Regions from separate parts of the Bradyrhizobium sp. BLXBL-03 genome, predicted to be linked through region 2. Evidence: predicted binding sites of a transcription regulator. Region 2 holds the regulator's gene; each other region holds the start of a gene.
The links. Region 2 encodes LexA, which represses DNA repair genes until DNA is damaged. Its sites were predicted from a motif close to TGTTCNNNNTGTGTTCNG; they were not measured.
Positions count from the first base shown of each region.

Region 1: the regulator LexA is predicted to act here: its motif matches at 1,802-1,819, upstream of ACNJX9_RS00850 (YifB family Mg chelatase-like AAA ATPase).
Region 3: the regulator LexA is predicted to act here: its motif matches at 2,257-2,274, upstream of ACNJX9_RS29610 (DUF3072 domain-containing protein).

Region 1 covers NZ_CP182470.1:180,036-184,250, reverse strand. The annotation lists gene ACNJX9_RS00855 (hypothetical protein) at 1-118, opposite strand, end outside; gene ACNJX9_RS00850 (YifB family Mg chelatase-like AAA ATPase) at 216-1,754, opposite strand; gene ACNJX9_RS00845 (PilZ domain-containing protein) at 1,982-2,227, shown strand; gene ACNJX9_RS00840 (tetratricopeptide repeat protein) at 2,311-3,087, shown strand; gene ACNJX9_RS00835 (AAA family ATPase) at 3,109-4,215, opposite strand, start outside.
Region 2 covers NZ_CP182470.1:4,217,917-4,222,131, reverse strand. The annotation lists gene ACNJX9_RS20325 (HAD family hydrolase) at 1-94, shown strand, start outside; gene ACNJX9_RS20320 (hypothetical protein) at 234-449, shown strand; gene ACNJX9_RS20315 (molybdopterin molybdotransferase MoeA) at 619-1,830, shown strand; gene lexA (transcriptional repressor LexA) at 2,006-2,707, shown strand; gene ACNJX9_RS20305 (hypothetical protein) at 2,893-3,096, shown strand; gene ACNJX9_RS20300 (hypothetical protein) at 3,289-3,723, shown strand; gene ACNJX9_RS20295 (ComEC/Rec2 family competence protein) at 3,813-4,215, opposite strand, start outside.
Region 3 covers NZ_CP182470.1:6,182,779-6,186,993, forward strand. The annotation lists gene ACNJX9_RS29575 (hypothetical protein) at 1-259, opposite strand, end outside; gene ACNJX9_RS29580 (hypothetical protein) at 252-467, shown strand; gene ACNJX9_RS29585 (hypothetical protein) at 563-799, shown strand; gene ACNJX9_RS29590 (type 1 glutamine amidotransferase domain-containing protein) at 868-1,428, opposite strand; gene ACNJX9_RS29595 (hypothetical protein) at 1,516-1,716, opposite strand; gene ACNJX9_RS29600 (hypothetical protein) at 1,752-1,961, opposite strand; gene ACNJX9_RS29605 (hypothetical protein) at 1,986-2,195, opposite strand; gene ACNJX9_RS29610 (DUF3072 domain-containing protein) at 2,310-2,540, shown strand; gene ACNJX9_RS29615 (DUF6496 domain-containing protein) at 2,617-2,898, shown strand; gene ACNJX9_RS29620 (hypothetical protein) at 2,910-3,272, opposite strand; gene ACNJX9_RS29625 (Do family serine endopeptidase) at 3,547-4,215, opposite strand, start outside.

The DNA.
Region 1 (4,215 bases), 4.0 Mb from region 2:
CGACCGAGGTGTCGCCGACGGCGATGCAGGGCTGCAAGACCGGTCCGATCTCGCCACGGGCGACCACTGCCGCCGCCAACAGGGGAACCACCGAGGCCAGGATCTTGAAACGCAACATGACGCTCTACTCGCCGGGCCCGTACCGGAACTTGTGGGCCCTATGGTTTGCAGAGCGTAAAGGAAACTCGTTACCACCGGGTTGACGCGCGGGAAGATCAGGCGAGCTGGCGCACATCCTCCGCGAGTGCCCGGTAGGACAGCGCTTCGGCCAGATGCAGCCGGCCGATCTTGTCAGTGCCGTCGAGATCGGCGAGCGTGCGCGCCACCCGCAGCACCCGGTGATAGCCGCGTGCCGACAGCCGCATGGTTTCGGCGGCATCGCGCAGCAGCTTTTGTCCCTGCGCGTCGGGCCGGGCAATGTCTTCGAGCACCGACGCCGGCGCCTCGGCATTGGTGCGGACCCGCGGCAGGCCCGCCTGTGCGTAACGCGCGAGCTGAATGTCGCGCGCCGCCGCCACGCGCGCGGCGACTTCAGCGGAGCCTTCGGTCGGTGGCGGCAGGATCAGATCGGCTGCGGTGACGGCCGGGACTTCGATGCGCAGATCGATGCGGTCCATCAGCGGGCCGGAGATGCGCGCCTGGTAATCGCCGGTGCAGCGGTCGATGCGGCCGCGCTTGCAGGCATAGCCGGGCTCGAACGCATTGCCGCAGCGGCAGGGATTCATCGCGGCGACCAGCATGAAGCGGGCCGGGTAGGTGACGCGGTGATTGGCGCGCGACACCGAGACCTCGCCGTTCTCCAGCGGCTGGCGCAGCGAATCCAGCACGCGTGGATCGAACTCGGGCAGCTCGTCGAGAAACAGCACGCCCTGATGCGCCAGCGAGATCTCGCCGGGCTTTGCCCGCGCGCCGCCGCCTGTCAGCGCGGCCATGCTGGCGGAATGATGTGGCGAGCGGAACGGCCGCCGCGACGTCAGCGCGCCACCCTCGATTTCGCCCGCGACCGAGGCGATCATCGAGACCTCGAGCAGTTCGCTCGGCGACAGCGGCGGCAGGATCGAGGGCAGGCGCGCGGCCAGCATGGATTTGCCGGCGCCGGGCGCGCCGATCATCAGCAGGTGATGGCCGCCGGCGGCTGCGATCTCCAGCGCGCGCTTGGCGCTCTCCTGGCCCTTGATGTCGCGCAGATCGAGCAGCGAGCTTGCGGCCTCATGCACTTTCGGCACGGGCCGCGACAGCACCTGCGTGCCCTTGAAATGGTTGGCGATCTGAATCAGCGAATGTGCGGCGACGATCTGGATATCAGGGCTCGCCCACGCCGCCTCCGAGCCGCAGGCGGCGGGGCAGATCAAGCCTTCCTCGCGCGTGTTGGCGCCGATCGCGGCGGGCAACACGCCCGCGACAGGCGCGATCGAGCCGTCGAGGCCGAGCTCGCCGAGCACGGTGAAGCCGGCCAGCGCATCCGGCGGGATCGCGCCGATCGCCGCCATCAGCCCGAGCGCGATCGGCAGGTCGTAATGGCTGCCTTCCTTCGGGACGTCGGCGGGCGCGAGATTGACGGTGATGCGGCGCGCCGGCAGCGCCAGTCCCGAAGCGATCAGCGCCGATCGCACCCGTTCGCGCGCCTCCGACACCGCCTTGTCAGGCAGGCCGACGATGGCGAAGGCCGGCAGGCCCGGCGCGACCTGCACCTGCACGTCGACCGCGCGGGCCTCTATGCCCTCAAAGGCGACTGTCGAAACCCGCTGGACCATGCTGCCCCCTTGCACAATCAAGGGTAGCAGACAGCGATCGCCCTGACAAGAACAATACAGGAACGTGGGCGAGGGCCGCCGGTCCCCTAACTTCAGGTAAACGGGATCAGGACATTAAGCTTCGACTACGCCTCGAATGCGAGTGGCTGCGCTCAGCACATCCCAACACATGTCCGCTACTCCTGAGGCTGCGGGATGGGCCGTGATCTAACGGGTGAAGAATTCAAATGCTTGCAAATCGCCGTAGAAGCGAACGTCGGGTGTGCAGCCGGCTGGCCAAGATTCATTTTGGCGCGGGCTCGCTGCCGCGGGACTGCACGATCACCGATATCTCGGACGGGGGCGTAAAAGTGGTGGCGGAATTTCTGGAAGTGCCGCCGCAATTCACGATCATCTTCGCGCCGGATTACTCCCGCCAATGCCGCCTGCGCTGGCGCATCGGCTGCGAGTTCGGTGCGGAATTTACCGACTAGGTCACATAAGGACGCGTCCTTAACGAGACTTTAGCGTTAATCGGTGAAGCATCTCTGATCAGTCCGCCGGCGGTGATCAGAGTATGTTCAAGCGTTCGTCCCTTGCCCCCTCCCCGGCGAGATTCCTGCTTCCCGCACTCGCGGTGCTGGCCCTCGGCGGCTGCCAGACCACCGGCCTGGACGACGTGACCGGTGCGCTCGGCGGCAGGTCCGAACCTGTCGCCGCGGCCGACGGCAAGCCGGAGATGGCCGCCTTGCGCGAGCGCTATCGCGCCAAGCCTGATAATCCAAACATCGTCCTCGAATATGGCAAGGCGCTGCGCGACAGCGGCCAGCATGCCCAGGCCGTCGCCGTGTTCGAGCAGGCGGTGCTCACCCATCCCAGCAACAAGGCGCTGCTCGCCGGCTATGGCCGTGCGCTCGCCGACAATGGAAATTTCCAGCAGGCTTTTGACGTGCTGGGCCGCGCGCATTCGCCCGAGGATCCCGACTGGCGCATCCTGTCGGCGCAGGGTGCGGCGCTCGACCAGCTCGGCCGCAACGAGGAAGCGCAGCAATATTACGCCGCGGCACTGAAGATCATGCCGGAGGAGCCGACCGTGCTGTCCAATCTCGGCCTGTCCTACATGCTGCAAAACAATCTGCCGAAGGCCGAACAGGTGCTCGGCCGCGCCTATCAGCGCAATCAGAACAATGCGCGGATCCGTACCAATCTCGCGCTGGTGCTGGGATTGCAGGGTCGCGAGACCGAGGCCGAAATTCTCGTGAAGGCCGATCTGCCGCCGGACCAGGCCGCGGCCAAGATCACGGCGCTGCGGCAGCTGCTGGCGAAGAAGCAGCAGCAGCGGGCGGAGAAATAATCCGCCGCCATTGCTTGGTGCCTACGACGCCTTGCGATGCGGCGCGGATCCGCGCCCGGTTTTGCCCTTCAGCTTCTTCAGCAGCGGTCCGAGCAACGAGCGCTTCGGTTTCTTCACCTCGCCGCGACCGGCGAGCCGGTTGGCCATGATCTGGAACAGCTCGGTGGTGCGGTGGCTCTTGGAGACCTCCGCGATCATCTGGCCGTTATTGGCCGCGGTCGAGAACAGTTTCGAGTCGAACGGGATCACCGCAAGCGGCTGGCTTTCCATGGTCTTGGCGAACGCCTTGACCTCGATCTCGGCCCGCTTGTGCATGCCGACCTGGTTGATGCAGTAGAGCGGCGGCCGGTCGTTCGGCCGTGCCGTTTTCAGCACCGTCAGCATGTTCTTGGTGTTGCGCAAATTGGCGAGATCCGGCTCGGCCACGATGACGATGTCGTCGGCGTTGACGAGGGCGCGCTTGGTCCAGGCCGACCATTGATGCGGCACGTCGAGCACGATGCAGGGCGTGGTCATGCGCAGCGTGTCGAAGATCGCATCGAACGCTTCCGCGCCGAAATCATAGACGCGATCGAGCGTGGCGGGCGCCGCCAGCAGGCTGAGGTGGTCGGTGCATTTGGCGAGCAGGCGCTCCATCAGCGCCGTGTCGGGTCTGTCAGGCGACAGCACCGCATTGGCGATGCCCTGCGCCGGATCCTGGTTGTAGTCGAGCCCGGCCGTGCCGAAGGCGAGGTCAAGGTCGATCACGACGGAATCGAGCGCGAGGTCGCGCGCGATGGTCCAGGCCACGTTGTGTGCGACCGTGGACGCGCCGACGCCGCCCTTGGCGCCAACCACCGCGATGATGCGGCCGGTGATGATGGCTTCCGAGGCCGAGAACAGGCTGCAGATCGAGCGCACCACGTCGATGGTTTCGACCGGCCCGACCACGTAGTCGTTGACGCCGCGCCGCACCAGCTCGCGATACGGCGCGGTATCGCCGGGATTGCCGATCACGACCACGCGCGTGCCGGGATCGCAGACGCCGGCGAGGTCGTCGAGACCTTCGAGGATGTCGCGTGTGCCGTCGGATTCGATCACGATGACGTTCGGCGTCGGCATCGTGTCATAGACTTCGATGGCCGCGGC
Region 2 (4,215 bases):
GAACATCGAAGGCGCGCGCGCCCGCGGCCTCACCACGGTCCATGTGACCTCGCACCACGACGTCGGCGTCGCGCTGAAGGCGCTGGGGATCTGATCGGGGGGGGCAATTCCGGAACAACGCCCGAAAACGAGGAACCAAAGCTCTCTGTGCATTTTTGTACGGAGTTCCGGGAACGGAATGCCCCCTTCCGGACTCTTGAGTCCGCTGGGATTTCCATGGACGGACATATCGCGTGTTGGGCAAAACATACCTCACCAGGCAGGCCTCCCTGCTGGTCAAATTCGCCAAGACCACTTCGGACGCCGAGCTTTCTGCCAAGCTGATGAGCAAGGCGGCCGATCTGAAATCTCAGGCAGATCCGATGCCCGACCGGGATCAGGGCCCCAAGGCGCCCGACGTCGCTGAAGTGGAAAACGCGGCAAGCGGAAATCCCATAACGCGGTCGTGATGCTGGCCACAGTTCTGCCCCGTCGGGCCGGCCTGCGGGATCATGCTGGACATGAGCCCTAGTGCCCGAAGCGTAAGCTTCGCAGCAGTATAGCCTTTTTTGCGTCGGCCCTCCCGCTCGGCTAGAACCTTGCCCGACCGAGTCCTTGATCTCGTTGCGGGAGTTCGCCGTGGCCCTGATGCCGGTTTCCGATGCGCTTGCCGCCGTGCTCGCCGGTGCGGAGCCTTTGGCTGAGGAAATGATCGCTCTGGATCAGGCCTTCCATCGCGTGCTCGCGCGGGACGTCGCGGCGCGGCGGACGCAGCCGCCCGAGGCGATGTCAGCGATGGATGGTTATGCCGTTCGCGCGGCTGATGCTGCGAAGGTTGATGCGCAGCTCACGGTGGTCGGCGAGGTTGCAGCCGGCCGCCCATTCGCAGGAACCGTCGGTGCCGGCGAAGCTGTCCGGATCTTCACCGGCGGCGTCGTTCCGGCGGGCGCCGATGCGGTCGTGATCCAGGAGGACACCATCTCGGACGGCAAGCGCATCACGATCAAGGAAGCCGCCGTCACCGGGCGGCACATTCGCCCCGCCGGGATCGACTTCCGCGAGGGCGACGTGCTCCTGCGCAAGGGCGTACGGCTCACCGATCGGGACCTTGCGCTCGCCGCGGGCATGAACCATCCGGAGCTGAGCGTTCATCGCCGTCCCAAGGTCGCGATTCTCGCAACCGGCGACGAGCTGGTGATGCCGGGCTCGACACCCGGCCCCGGCCAGATCGTCTATTCCAATGGCTACGCCCTGCACGCCCTCGCCCGCAGCGAGGGTGCCGACACCATCGATCTCGGCGTCGCCGCCGACACGCTTGCCGCCACCACCTCAGGGATCCGCCGCGCCCGCGAATCCGGCGCCGACATCCTGATCACGACCGGCGGAGCGTCTGTCGGTGACCACGATCTGGTGCAGCAGGCGCTTCGGCACGAAGGTATCTCGATGGCGTTCTGGAAGATCGCGATGCGGCCGGGCAAGCCGATGATGAACGGGCAGCTCGGGCCGATGCGCGTCATCGGCCTGCCCGGCAATCCCGTGTCATCCTACGTCTGCGGCTTCCTGTTTCTGGTGCCGCTGATTCGCGCGCTGTCGGGCCGTTCAATGATTCATCATCGCCGCGAACGCGCCGTGCTCGGTCGCGACCTCGGGGCCAATGACCAGCGCGAGGATTATCTGCGTGCGCGTCTCGAGACGCGGGACGACGGCACGCTCATCGCTCTTCCCGTCAACCACCAGGATTCCTCACTGTTGGCGAATCTCGCTGCGGCACAGGCACTTCTCGTGCGCGCGCCGTTCGCACCGAAGGCCGCTTCCGGCACGCCTTGCGAGGTCTTGCGACTGCCGGAGTGAGCGCGCCGACGCAACCGTTCCGCGAACTTTGTCGCGTTCACGGTAAATTAAGCAGTTGCGGAACATGTATCGAACATATAGTGTCCGTTCATGATTTGTTTCGAGCATGTAGCGGCTTAATGCTGAATTCAGCGTCTGTGAATCGAGCGACATCGTCAGGGGGATTTTGGTCGAGATGTTAACGCGCAAACAATACGAGCTCCTGCGGTTCATCAGCGAGCGATTGAAGGAAAGCGGCGTGCCGCCCTCCTTCGACGAGATGAAGGATGCGCTCGACCTGCGCTCCAAGTCGGGCATCCATCGCCTGATCACCGCGCTTGAGGAGCGCGGCTTCATCCGCCGCCTGCCCAACCGGGCCCGTGCCATCGAAGTGATCAAGCTGCCTGAACTCCAGGCGGCTGCCGGCAGCCGTCGCGGCTTCACGCCGAGCGTCATCGAGGGCAATCTCGGCAAGGTGCGCACGATGTCGAGCCCGCCCGTCGATGAGGGCGAACGCCCTGTCGCAGTTCCCGTGATGGGCCGGATCGCGGCCGGTACGCCGATCGAGGCCTTGCAGACGCGCAGCCACACCATCAGCGTCCCGCCCGACATGCTCGGCGCGGGCGAGCATTACGCTCTCGAAGTTCGCGGTGATTCCATGGTCGATGCCGGCATTCTCGATGGCGACATGGCGCTGATCCAGCGCAACGAGAGTTGCGACACCGGCGATATCGTGGTGGCCCTGATCGACGACGAGGAAGCCACGCTCAAGCGTTTCCGCCGCCGCGGCGCCTCGATCGCGCTCGAGCCGGCAAACGCCGCCTACGAGGTCCGGATCCTGCCGCCCAACCGGGTCAAGATCCAGGGCAAGCTGATCGGGCTGTACCGGAAATACTGAACGCGGCGCACGTCGCCACCTGGCAAGCACGCCCTCAAGATTGGAGCGGACGATTGTTCGCTCCGGCTGGTTAGTTTTTCTGGCTTTGCACAGATTATCCGGCCACCTCTCCCGCGCTACATCCCCGGCACGCCATGACGAAGCACGCATCGCTTCGCAGGCCTTGCGAGACCGAGGAGACCGCCATGCACAAGATCATTCTGAGCACCGTCGCGATCGCGCTGATCGCAATATCAGCGTCGCAAACCTTCGCTGCGCAGCCGCAGCATCACGTTCGCAGGGCGCCACAGGCAATGAGCGAACAATTCCGCAATGCCCGCAACTCCGTCGGGCAACGGGCGCAGCCGGCCTGGCCTTATTCGGGTTGGTCGGCACCGGCTGGGCGCTAGCGAAGAAGCTCTCGGAATGCACGGAAGCAGTCTTTGTTCCTCGGACATCTGAAAAAGAAATTGTGATGGCAGCCTGCAGACTCAAGCCGCAGATTTGCCCCCAACATGGCATATGATCGCAGGCTTCCACTCTGATAGAGGCCTGCGCCTCAGAAGAGGCGCGGGTGCTCTATCGCTGATGAGGAGCACCCGATGTGTGACTATAGCTTGCATGCCGTCGCGACGCGTCCCGCAGAAGTCGGCGAGACGATCGTCACGACAACCTTCCGCGGCACCTCGACGCGCGGCTTCGCCTCCGAAGCCGACATGTCGGTCGCGGTCTGCCTGCTGCCGGGAACGGAGCTCGCCTTCGCCGACAACGTCCGCTACGACAACAGGTGGATCTGGACGCGCACCATCAATTCGCGCGTCGGCAAGTTCGGCAAGGTCGATCCGCACATTCCCGATCGTCATCACGACGCGATCGAATTCCCCGATGGCAAATACGTGCTGGTGACCCAGCTCGTCGAAGGCCAGCGCGCAACCGTGCTGCAACTGCCGGTGACCCAGCCGCTCGGCGAGCGCGAGCACAAGCCGCAAGTTGTCGCCGACAGACAGCCGATACCTCCCGGCCTGCCGATCGGTTGAACCGGCCTAATTTGGGCATGATCTCCGCGCAAACGCGTTTTCGCGTTTGTCGCGCCGGAGAACCGCTCCGCGCTTTTCCCGATCATGCCTCAATCCTCGGCCTGAAGGTCGGCCTCGGACGGTGTTGCGTCCTTGGCGCGCGGAGTTGCGGACCGCGGCATGACGGTCCCTTCGAAATCTCCATCGCCGGCCGCCGCCGGCGACCAGGGGCGGTTTGCGCCTCTCGCCCTCGCCTCCGCAATGGCAAAGCCATCGGCGCGACGTGTCAGCGCCAGCGCGCCCTGGCTCGCCAGACGCGGCCGATCGATCACCATCCCGGTGCAATCCGGCGGCGCAGGCTTTGCCGTCACCACCAGGGCCGCGCGACCGCAATCATCAGCCAGCGCGTCGATGCGGAGCGCCAGCGCGACCATGCGGCCGTCGGCAAGCGGCGTCACGCAGCCGGCATCGTCGCACGACACGCCGTCGCCGAGCGAGGTGCTCGCCGCATCG
Region 3 (4,215 bases), 2.0 Mb from region 2:
CGGCCGCCGCGTTACGGTAGGCCAGCGATCGATAGAGAAAGACCACCTTACCCATGGCTGATGTTCCCGTGTTGATGCGTACATCCTGGCAAGGCCGGCATGAACGTCCGATGAAGCGGATGATGACAAATCCTTTATGCGCAATGGAACCTCGCCATGACGGCCCGCGTTTGCATGCCAGATCGATCGGCAGTTCCATGCGCGCAAAAAAGTCGCCAAACAGATCGCCAAGTTTGATCTCTCCCACCGGCGTGATCAAGCTGATGACCCATGCGATGATGGGCGCTGCACTCGGTCTGATGTTCACGCTCGCACTCATTCTGGCCAATCCCGCGGTTGCGGAATTGCTGAACCATGGCGGGCGTGCGGCGGCCCTGGTGTTTGTTGCAACGATGGTGATGACGTTTGCCATCGGCGCCTCGTTGACGGGCGTCGTATTCATCCTCAACGAGAACAAGGAAACGTGAAGCGGGCGCGAAACGCGCGCGACGAATATTCTTCGGAACTCCTGCGGCAAATGGCGGTTGCTCCTGCGTCGATTCAACTCAGGGAGTTCCCTTTCATGAAGACGATCAAGCTCGCTCTTGCCGTGATGCTGGCCACCGGCCTTGCCGCCGCGCCGTTCGCTGCGCAGGCCAAGTCGCACAAGAAGCATCACTCCTCCTCCATGTCGCAGACCACCACGGGAGCGAACATGAAGAAGACCGTTCCGCCCGATCCGTCCGGCCAGGGCGGTTCTGGCCCCGGCAGCGATCACGGTGGCAGCATGACCGCGCCCCAGAACGGCCAGAGCAAGTAAGCGCGGGCTTACGGCAATAAGAAGCCCCGCGGCGACGCGGGGCTTCTCGTTGCGCGTGAGCAGTGCGCTCACGCTGCGCTGCGTTGGCTGTGGCGCCCTTCCTTGATCTCTTCGATGATCTTGGCACTGAAGGCTTCGAGATCGCCGGGATTGCGCGAGGTGATCACGCCCTGGTCGACCACCACTTGCGAATCTTCCCACAACGCGCCGGCGTTGATCACGTCGGTCTTGATCGATTTGTAGGACGTCATCTTGCGGCCCTTGGCGATGCCGGTCTCGATCAGCAGCCAAGGCGCATGGCAGACGGCAGCGACGACCTTCTTGGCGTTGAAGATCTCCTTGATGAAGGCCAGCGCCTTGGGCTCCACGCGCAGGAGGTCGGGATTGATCTGCCCGCCGGGCAGAACGATTGCGTCGTAGTCGGTGCTGACGGCCTGATCGAGTGTCTTGTCGACCTTCACCGGCCGGCCCCAGTCCTTCATGTCCCAGCCCTTGATCTCCCCTTCCGCGAGCGAGATCACGTGAACCGTCGCGCCGGCTTTCTTCAGGCGGTCGCGCGGCACCTCCAGTTCCGACTGCTCGAAGCCATTGGTGGCGAGAATCGCAATGGTCTTGCCGCTGAGCTCCATGGAACACTCCTTCTGTTTCGGGATGGTCGCAGTCAAATCAGGCGCGGTGCGATCGTTCCTGAAACAGCATTCACATCGGGACGTCCCTCACCGCCACATCGTCGGCGCGCGGGTCAGCGCGTCCCGCCCAGCCCGCTTCAGATCCTGCAATGAGCAGCGGTCCTGGCGTGCGGTCGCCCGCAATCTGATCGCAACGCGCTCGCGCGTCGTCGTGTCCCACGCGGGCACGTCTGCGCAGACTTCATCGAGCACCGCCTGCAGCAAGGCGGCCATTTCGGCATCGGGCATGGACGAACTCCGGCAGGTCGCGTCGCGCGACCGCCTTAGCTGCGTCGGATGTCAGGGATGTTAAGGGAATGGACTACGGAGCTCGTCTTCACGAGTTGATCGAGCTGGGCCCGCTTGCGCGCGATCAGGAGCTGGGCGGCGGCGTCGTCGAGGCCTTCCCGCTGCAATTGCCGGATGGCGGAGCCCAATTCGAGGATCTCGGCGCGCAGTCTCAGAATCCGGTATGTGTCCGGGTCTTCCTCCACGGCCAGCCTCCCTCCACCAACGCCTCAGCGGCGTACCGGCCTGTCCTCGTTCTTCAGCGGACGCAGATGCACCCGGTCGCGGATGTCGGGCAACACCTCGCCGCCGCCCGCGGCCTTCCATTCGCTGATCAGCAGGTTGATCTTCCGGCGCAGCTGGATCTGCGCCTGGGCCCGTTCGCTGCAATCGCGGTCGCGATTGATGAGATCGCGCACGGACGCTTCGACATCCGCCATCTCCAGCCTCAAGACGCTGATTTTACGTCGAATTTCATTAATTCTGTTGTCCATGACTTGTTAGAACAAAATAAGAACATATAGTCAAGCCACGAATACAGGATGGAGAGCGAGATGCAGGTTCAGGGTAAATACGACGCCAAGACTTTTCCGAACGCCAAGGCTCTTCCGGACGCCAAGGCTTTTCTGATGGAGCAGATGACCCGGGCGCAGGGGCAGCGGCTGAAGCGGCTGAGTGAAGAGGCCTACCAGCCCGCGCAATACGATCGCGATCTCTCCTTTGCCGAAGCCGCACGCCGCATCCAGATCCTGGAGGCAGAGATCGAGCTCGCGAATTCTTTCTGAAGAGGTCTGTCGCCGGGCGCTTTTGGAACATTGGGTCAGCACTCCTGTTTTCTTGCAGAGCCATGGGAGAGAGCTGATGGCACGCAAGGCAAAGAAGCGCCGCTATTCACGTAGCTCCGGCAGCGATGTCGAGAGCGAGATGCGGCGCTACAAGAAGGGCACCGCCAAGAGCGGACGCGGCGGTCGCGGCGGACGGGTAAAGAGCCGCAAGCAGGCGATTGCGATCGGCCTGTCGAAAGCGCGCAAGAAAGGCAAGAAGGTGCCGAAGAAGGCGTCGAAGCGAAAGACGTCCAGGAAAAAGACGAGCAAGAAAAAGACGAGCAAGAAGAGCTCGAAGCGCAAATCCTCCAGGCGGTGAGCTGGCCGCCGTCAGATCATGCTGCCGGGCATGAAGCAGCGGATCGAAACGCCGAACACCGTCTTGACCGGCCAGACCATGGTGCGGCCGGCCCGATTTGGCTCGGTGATCACGGCTTCGTCGGGGACCTCGACCCATACTCCATCGAGCCTCACCCTGTAGTGACCATTATGCGAGTCCCAATCGGGATCGGCCACCGCAACGCCGTCGGCATCCGAGCAGCACGGACCAAGATGGCTGCGCAAGCTGTCGAACCAGGGTTTGAGCGGCGAGTCCGTGAAGCGACCGTCATCACGACCCAAGGCGCTTCCGGTCGACAGCAGGAAGGGCGCGACGAGCAGCCCGAGCTTCAGCGAGAGCTTCAATCGATCCATGTCGGCACCGATCAATACGGACATCGGCCGGTTCCACAAATCAGCCGGACGTCCGAAGTTCCACTCCTGCAACTTGCCTCTGCGGCTTCATTGCCGCCGAAGCGCAACAGTATTGGCGAAGTTTGACCAGCGAACGCGGCTTTTTCGGACGAACCCGTCATCATTGCTGCCGTTAACGAGAATGTTATCGGCAGCCTGTGGGTATCTCGAGAGGCGCGCACGAAAAAGGCGGCCCGAAGGGCCGCCTTTTGAATTTGCCGTCAGGCTCGCGAGATCAGGCGAGCGGCACCGCGACGAACCGGGTCGCCTCCGCACTCTTCACCTGCAACAGCACGCTGTTCTTGCCTGATGATTTGGCCTGCGCCAGCTCGGAGCGGACCTCCGCGACGTTGGAAACAGCCTTGCCGCCGACATTGAGGATGACGTCGCCGGTCTGGATGCCACGCTGCGCGGCCGGTCCCTGCGGATCGACTTCGGTGACCACGACGCCCTTCTGCCCGGCCCCCTGGACTTCGCCTGATGGCGCCAGGCTGAGGCCGAGACGCGGCGTGCCGGCGGTCTGCTGGGTCTTGCCGTCATCGGACTGATTGCCTGCCTTGGCCTGCCGCTCGTTCGGCAGCTCGCCGAGGGCGAGCGTCACCGTCTTGCTGTCGCCCTTGTGGACGACGTCGAGCTTCACGGACGTACCCGGCGCCAGGGTGGCGATGGTGCGGGCGAGATCGCGGGAATCCTTGATCGCGGTGCCATTGACCGCGGTGATGACGTCGCCCGCCTCGATGCCGGCCTTTGCCGCCGGGCTGCCATCCTGCGGATTGTCGACGATCGCGCCGCGGGCCGCCTTCAGGCCAAGGCTCTCGGCGATCTCCGCGGTCACCGGCTGCACCTGGACGCCGAGCCAGCCGCGGGTGACGGCGCCCTTGTCCTTGAGCTGCGCGACGACGAG